One region of the Rhizobium atlanticum genome, then DNA from elsewhere that is predicted to be linked to it. Evidence: predicted binding sites of a transcription regulator. Region 1 holds the regulator's gene; the other holds the start of a gene.
What was found. The regulator PhoB, encoded in region 1, activates phosphate uptake and scavenging genes when phosphate is short. The targets are predictions, from matches to a motif close to TGTCATNNANCTGTCAT.

Region 1 (4,109 bases):
GGTCTGCCGCGCTCGGCGTCGCTGGTCGGCGGCCTGGTGCTGACGCTGATGACGCTGCCGACGATCATCATCGCGACCCGCGCGGCCCTGCGCGCCGTGCCGCCCTCGATCCGCGCCGCCGCCTTGGGCCTCGGCGCCTCGAAGATGCAGATGGTGTTCCACCATGTCCTGCCGCTTGCCATGCCCGGCATTCTCACCGGCACCATCATCGGCCTGGCGCACGCGCTCGGCGAAACCGCGCCGCTGCTCTTGATCGGCATGGTCGCCTTCGTCGCCAATGCGCCCGCGACACCGCTCGAGCCCTCGACGGCCTTGCCCGTGCAGGTCTATATGTGGGCGAACGAGGCCGAACGTGCCTTCGTGGAGCGTACTTCGGGTGCCATCATCGTCCTGCTCCTGTTCCTGGTCGTCATGAACATGGGCGCCATCCTCTTGCGTCGTCGCTTCGAGCGCCGCTGGTAAACGGAGTCAAACATCATGAACATGCTGACGGAAGCTGCAGTTGAAAAGGCGCTGGATCAGAAGATGAGCAACGTCCCGTATAAAATGATCGGACAGGATGTCTCCGTATACTACGGCGAGAAGCGCGCGCTTTTCGACGTGAACCTGAACATCCGTGAAAACACCGTAACCGCCCTGATCGGCCCCTCGGGCTGCGGCAAGTCGACCTTCCTGCGAAGCCTGAACCGCATGAACGACACGATCGAGGGGTGCCGCGTCACCGGCAAGATCACGCTCGACAGCGACGATATCTATGATCCGGATATCGACGTCGTCGAACTTCGCGCCCGCGTCGGCATGGTTTTCCAGAAGCCGAACCCGTTCCCGAAGTCGATCTATGAAAACGTCTCCTACGGCCCCCGCATCCACGGTCTCGCCAAGTCGAAGGCCGATCTCGACCAGATCGTCGAGAGCAGCCTGCAGCGCGCCGGGCTCTGGAACGAGGTCAAGGACCGCGTGCACGAATCCGGCACGGGCCTCTCCGGCGGTCAGCAGCAGCGCCTGTGCATTGCCCGCGCCGTTGCCGTCAGCCCGGAAGTCATCCTGATGGACGAGCCCTGCTCGGCCCTTGACCCGATCGCCACCGCCAAGGTCGAGGAGCTGATCCACGAACTGCGCGAAAACTATACGATCGTCATCGTCACCCACTCCATGCAGCAGGCCGCGCGCGTCTCGCAGCGCACCGCCATGTTCCACCTCGGCAATCTTGTCGAGGAGAACGACACCGACAAGATGTTCACCAATCCGGACGATCCCCGTACCCAGGACTACATCATGGGTCGCTTCGGCTGATCACGGCCATCCGAAGCCTTCCCCTTATTCGAGGACAAAGCCCCATGGCATCGACACATATTTATTCTGCCTATGATGATGATCTGAAGTTCCTTTCCAGGCGGATTTCCGAAATGGGCGGCCTGGCCGAACAGATGGTCGCCGAATCCGTCCGGGCGCTGGTCAACGGCGATACCGCGCTGGCGCAGAAGGTCATCTCAGACGACGTGATCCTCGATCACACCGAGCGCGAAATCGGCGACAAGGCGATCGTCACCATCGCCCGCCGTCAGCCGATGGCGGCGGACCTGCGCGAAATCATGGGTTCGATCCGCATCGCCGCCGATCTCGAACGCGTCGGCGACCTTGGCAAGAACACCGCCAAGCGCGTCATCGCCGTGCAGAGCACCGGCGTGCCCCGCAAGCTCGCCCGCGGTCTCGAGCATCTCTCCGAGCTGGCGCTTGTCCAGCTCAAGGAAGTGCTCGACGTCTATACGACACGCGCTGCCGACAAGGCGACCGCCATCCGCGAACGCGACAACGAGATCGACGCCATGTACACCTCGCTGTTCCGCGAGCTCTTGACCTACATGATGGAAGATCCGCGCAACATCACGAGCTGCACGCATCTGCTCTTCTGCGCCAAGAACATCGAGCGCATCGGCGACCATGCCACCAACATCGCCGAGACGATCTACTACATGGCAACAGGCGCCCAGCCGGAAGGCGATCGCCCAAAGGATGACAGCGCCAACACCGTCGGCGCCGCGACGGAATAATCCTTCCAAGATTGCGTGCGCGCCCGTTCGGGGCGCGCAAAGAGGTCGCAGCCAATTTCTGAATTTGCGCAGGACGCCTGCTTAAACCCCCAGTTTAAGGCTTGTGCGCGAGGAGACGGACACGCATGATCCCGAGAGTCGCAGTTGTTGAAGACGAGGAAGCCCTCAGCGTGCTCCTTCGCTATAATCTCGAAGCCGAAGGCTTCGAGGTCGATACCATCCTGCGCGGCGACGAGGCCGAAATTAGGCTTCAGGAGCGCACGCCCGACCTGCTCATCCTCGACTGGATGCTGCCCGGCGTCTCCGGCATCGAACTCTGCCGGCGCCTGCGCATGCGGCCGGAAACCGAGCGACTGCCGATCATCATGCTGACGGCGCGCGGCGAGGAGAGCGAGCGTGTGCGCGGACTGTCCACCGGCGCCGACGATTATGTCGTCAAGCCCTTCTCGACCCCCGAACTCGTCGCCCGCGTCAAGGCGATGCTGCGCCGTGCCCGCCCCGAGGTGCTGTCCTCGGTGCTGAAATGCGGCGATATCGAGCTCGACCGCGAAACCCATCGCGTCCACCGCAAGAGCCGCGAAGTCCGCCTCGGCCCGACCGAATTCCGCCTGCTGGAATTCCTGATGTCGTCGCCGGGCCGGGTCTTTTCCCGCTCGCAGCTGCTCGACGGCGTCTGGGGCCACGACATCTATGTCGACGAACGAACCGTCGACGTCCATGTCGGCCGCCTGCGCAAGGCGCTGAACTTCTCCAACATGCAGGACGTCATCCGCACCGTCCGTGGCGCGGGTTATTCGATGGAAGCCTGAGGCTGAGGGAGTGTGTGGGGTGGGCGTTCCCGCCAAACGCACGGCAGTACGGCTTGTGAGGCCCCCCTTGCCGTCGTCGATCGCAGCCGCTTCGTCGCCAGCGTCATTGCGCCGGCGAGGCTTATGCGTCTCGGCACCAACCTCTCCTCCGTCATCCCAGGGCTTGACCCTGGGATCCATGCGGCTGGCACGGCGTGAAGAGCTGATGGCATCCAACTGCTGGGAAACAATTGAAGCCGAGTGCTTGGCTGTGGCTCCCAGGGTCAAGCCCTGGGATGACGGAGTGTGGGGTTGGCTTGGTTGCTATACGCAAAGGTCACCTCCCCAATCGAATAAAAAAACGGGCCACTCGGCCCGTTTCACATGCTCAGCGATACAGCCCCCGCTCAGCTGACCCGTGCCGCCGCCCGGCGCCTTTCGTTGATCGGCTGATAGGCAAGCTTCTGATGATAGCTGCAATAGGGCGAATTGTCGGGGGACTCGCAGCCGCAGAAATGGAAATCTTCCTTGAGCGGGTCGCCGACCGGCCATTTGCAGGTGCGTTCGGTGAGCTCCGTCAGGCCGAGGCGGCGAGAAATCGGCACGACCACATTGCCGGCCGGCACATACTCCATTTCCTCGACGGCATCGACCTCGATCTCTTCCTTCAGCATCGTTGCGCCCTGTTGACGGGTCACGGTGCGGGTGGTGATCCGGGAGGCGTAGTTCGGCGCGCGCGGCGCGGATGTCTGGCGCTTCGGCGTGCGCGCCGCGGTGGCCGTGCCGCCGGCCTTGGCGCGGCCGGGAAGGCTGAGCCTGTGCACCTTGCCGATAACGGCGTTTCGGCTGACGCCGCCAAGCTGCGCAGCAATCTGGCTGGCGCTCAGTCCTTCGGCCCAAAGCTTCTTGAGTTTCTCGACCCGCTCGTCTGTCCAGTTCATGCCCTGTCTCCACCTTTTGCGTTGGTGATGGCAGAATCCCTCACCGTTGTCCCGGAAGCCTCCGAAACAAGAAACGCTTGATCAATTTTGGTGACTAGTTCCGCCGCATGCAGTCTAGTAATTGAACTTTAACCTAGTGTGAGGCTGACTCCGTGACAAGAGTCGCGGGAATCCGGATGAATCGAATTTCAAGTTTTCCCCAACTTGCTGCCTCTGCGTGGCATTTCTGCAATAATGCCTGTTGAAGGCCGAAAGTGCCGCTGCACAACCTTGCTGCATAGGCTAAGGCGCCAGTTTTGTTGACATTGCAGCGCGAAAAGGAAATAGTA
Region 2 (4,109 bases), on a different contig from region 1:
ACCATGTCAATGATCCATCAATCCGGCACATTCAATATCGGCGACCGCAAGGTGAGGCGACTTGGCTATGGCGCCATGCAGCTGGCAGGACCCGGCGTGTTCGGCCCGCCCAAGGATCGCGGCGCCGCTCTGGCGGTGCTGCGCGAGGCGGTCGCAAGCGGCGTGAACCATATCGATACCAGCGATTTCTACGGCCCGCACGTGACCAATCAGATCATCCGTGAAGCGCTCCATCCCTATGGCGACGATCTCGTCATCGTCACCAAGGTCGGCGCGCGGCGCGGCGCGGACGGGTCCTGGATTCCGGCCTTCTCGCGCCAGGAACTGACGCAGGCGGTTCACGACAATCTTCGCAACCTCGGCCTCGAGGTGCTTGATGTCGTCAACCTCCGGATCGCATTTGACCTGCATAGCCCGGCCGAAGGCTCGATAGAAGCACCCCTGACGGTTCTGGCTGATCTCCAGCGGCAAGGTCTGATCCGTCACATAGGTTTAAGCAACGCCACATCGAAACAGGTCGCCGAAGGCCGCGGGATCACCGAGATCGTCTGTGTGCAAAACCAGTACAATCTGGCGCATCGGAACGACGACCGGCTCATCGACGAGCTCGCCCGTCAGGGCACCGCCTATGTGCCGTTCTTCCCGCTTGGCGGCTTCACGCCGCTGCAATCGTCCACACTCTCCAATGTCGGCGCACGCCTGAGCGCCACGCCGATGCAGGTGGCGCTCGCCTGGCTGTTGCGCCGCGCAGCCAATATCCTGTTGATCCCCGGCACGTCGTCGCTCGGACATCTCAGGGAGAATCTCGCTGCTGCCGGATTGGTGCTGCCGGATGATGCCGACGAGGAGCTGAACCATATGGCTGACATCGCGGCCTGACGTCCGCGGCGGTGCAATCGTTAGGCCGTGTTCTAGCGCGGCGTAACGAGCTTGCCGGACGTGCTGGCGCAATCTGTCGGTCGGCCGCACCTTGTTGGCTGCGCCAACCGGCCGGTAAACGAGGGCATCAGGATGGCTTCCGTGTCAGAAGCTCATAAGTCACCAAGGCCGCTGACATCGCCAGAAAAACCACGGCTGCCAAAGGATAATCGGCACTGGCGTTCGGGTTGGCAAGCTTGGGAAGGCCGATAACACTGCCGGCCGCCAGAATCGCCGAGAGCACAACCTCCTGAACGATTAATCTCCAAAAGCCGGTCATGACCAACCTCCCGTCATCTCCGTATTATCGGCCGAAGGACGCTCAGTTTTTATACCTCACGATGCAGCCGTTGGGAAACACGCGTTGACCGCACGGTCCAGTGACCATGCGGTCTCGGTTTCAACGCTTCGGAAGCCGACTTGTTGCGGCTATGCTTTCAATAGCGCTCAGGCACATACATATCAGCCGGAACCGGCGCCCTGATGTAGTCGGCATGACGGATACGATCCGGCAGCTGAATCTCAGGCTTCGGCACGTCCTCGTAGGGAATCTGATCAAGAAGATGGGCGATGCAGTTCAGCCGCGCCCGCTTCTTGTCGACGGCCTGCACCACCCACCAGGGCGCCTCCTTGGTGTGTGTGCGCGCCAGCATTTCTTCCTTGGCCTTGGTATATTCCTCCCAGTGGATGCGGCTTTCCATGTCCATCGGCGAAAGCTTCCACTGCTTCAGCGGATCGTGGATGCGCATCTTGAAGCGGAATTCCTGTTCCTCGTCGGTGATCGAGAACCAGTATTTGATCAGCACGATGCCGGAACGGACGAGCATCCGTTCGAATTCCGGCACCGAGCGGAAGAAGTCCTCGAGTTCGTCAGGGGTGCAGAAGCCCATCACGCGCTCGACGCCGGCGCGGTTGTACCAGCTGCGGTCGAAGAGCACGATCTCGCCGGCGGTGGGAAGATGCGGGACATAACGCTGGAAATACCATTGATGGCGCTCCCGTTCGGTCGGCGCAGGCAGTGCCACTGTGCGGCAGACGCGCGGGTTGAGCCTTTGGGTTACGCGCTTGATCGCGCCACCCTTGCCGGCCGAATCCCGGCCTTCGAAAAGCACGACGACCTTCAGCTTCTTGTACTGAACCCAATCCTGCAGCCGAACCAGTTCGTGCTGCAGTCGGAAAAGCTCGCGGAAATAGATCTTCCGATCGAGCGTCTGCTCCGCCGGTTCCGTCATTCCTTCGACGACCAGATCGTCCAGCCGGTCTTCCTCCAGCTGCATTTCCAGCTCCTCATCGAAGCTGTCGGCGATTTCGGCCTTTATCCGGCTGAGCTGGTCCTGATGTGTTTTAGACATGGGCTTTCCCTTCCTGCTCAGTTGACAGGAGCATGTCACTGCAAAGTTAGTGTGACGGTTGGATAACCCACAGCTCGTTCACTTGTTCGCCTCTTTCGCCACTCCACATGCCGGCGAACTTTTTAGACGCCGCCTACACGAGATGGAGGCGTGCCTAGAGCAGTCCCGTTCGGTAGTGGTCGACAAAGTTGCGGCAGGCGCGGATGGTCAGCGCCATGACGGTGAGCGTCGTGCCAGCGATGCCGCTGCCCGGAAAGGCGCTGGCGTCGGTGACGATGACGTTCGGAGCATCCCACAGTTGATTGTAGGGATTGAGCACTGAAGCTTCCGGGCTTTCGCCCATGCGCGCACCGCCGGTTTCATGGATTGCTGCGCCCATGCACATGGTCTTGCGGAACCATGTGCGGAACATGAAGCGGCTGAAGGCATCGGCGTCGGGAAAGGCGCCTCTGCCCATCTCCTTGAGGCCGGTGGGCGATCCGATGAATTCAAGATCGCCGCCGACCTCTTTGACCATGGCGATCAACGTCTCCTCCTGCCGGCGGAGCAGCCGCCGCTCCTCCTCCTGCATGACGCAGCGAATGTGTGGCACCGGAATGTTCCAGGCGTCCTTGCGCTTGCCATCGAGGGTGATGCGATTATCGGCATAGGGCAACATGCGGCCGAAGCCGAAGAAGGCGAGACGCGCATCGGCATCCTCTGAAACCGGCGCCCTGCCGATGCTGCCCTGATAGTCGAAATCGCCGCGGGCGGCGTCACCCTCGTCGAAACGCGGGATGAAGATGCCACCGGACGGATTGTAGAAGGGATCGACAGGAGCGGAATCGTCGACGGCCCAACCCTTCGCCTTGGGAAAGGAGCCAAAGGCAAGGCATGGAAGCTGATCCATGAAATAGCGCCCGAGCGCGCCCGAGCTGTTTCCGAGCCCGTCAGGATGTCTTGCCGATACCGAGTTCAGCAGCAGCCGCACGCTCTCGATCGGCGAGGCCGCAAGCACGATTGTCGCGGCGCGAGCCGTCGAAACCTTGCCCGTGTTGCGATCGATGAATTCCGCACCGGTGGCGCGGCCGGTTTTTTCGTCGGTGGTGATGCGACGCACGACGGCGTCATAACGGACCGTCAGCCGGCCGGTCGCCTTTGCGTCCCGCAGCGGTCGCGGCATGCGTTCTGCGTCCGGCGCTATATAGCGCCAGGAGATGACGCGCCGGTCCGGCCAGCGGCTTTCTACAGCCTGCTTGAATATCTGCTCGGCGGGCGTGAGGCTTGCCGGCTTCGCATAGACGCCGTCCGGCAAGGTCGGCACATCGTCCTTGTTGCCGTAGAGCTCGAGATAGGCCTCGACTTCGTCATAGAAGGGCGCAAGCTCGTCATAGGAGATCGGCCAGTCCACGCCCTTTCCGGTGCGCGATCGGATCTTGAAATCATCGTCGGTCCAGCGCAGCAGCACGCGGCCGAAACTGTGCAGGCGCCCGCCGCCCTGGCGGCCGCGGATCCAGAGAAAGGGCTCGTTCTTCGGCGTCGTATAGGGGTTCTTGCGATCGTTGACGAAGAAGTGGCTGAAGCGCTCGGTAAAGAAGGCCGCCCGCGCCTGGATCGGCTGGCCCTTCAGGGTGGCGCGCGCACGCTCCCATATATTGATGCTGCTTGCCGGCGCCTTCTTGCGTGCCGGGTCGAAATCCCTGGGGCCGACGGCCGGCCCAGCCTCGAGCAGCAGCACCGACAGGCCCTTGGCCGTCAGCTCTTTGACAGCGAAGGAACCCGCCGCGCCGGAGCCGATCACCAGCGCATCATAAACGATCTCAGACATGTCTTTTCAAATCCTGTCCTGGAGCAATTCCT

Region 2: ppk2 (polyphosphate kinase 2) is a predicted target of PhoB. The motif match lies at 2,322-2,338, and genes of this name have one in related genera.

What each region holds. Positions count from the first base shown of each region.
Region 1 covers NZ_JAQJCJ010000002.1:119,902-124,010, reverse strand. The annotation lists gene pstA (phosphate ABC transporter permease PstA) at 1-462, shown strand, start outside; gene pstB (phosphate ABC transporter ATP-binding protein PstB) at 478-1,293, shown strand; gene phoU (phosphate signaling complex protein PhoU) at 1,338-2,051, shown strand; gene phoB (phosphate regulon transcriptional regulator PhoB) at 2,177-2,860, shown strand; gene PH551_RS02985 (GcrA family cell cycle regulator) at 3,247-3,780, opposite strand.
Region 2 covers NZ_JAQJCJ010000011.1:137,245-141,353, forward strand. The annotation lists gene PH551_RS17530 (aldo/keto reductase family oxidoreductase) at 4-879, shown strand; gene PH551_RS17535 (hypothetical protein) at 1,007-1,198, opposite strand; gene ppk2 (polyphosphate kinase 2) at 1,356-2,270, opposite strand; gene PH551_RS17545 (GMC oxidoreductase) at 2,425-4,077, opposite strand.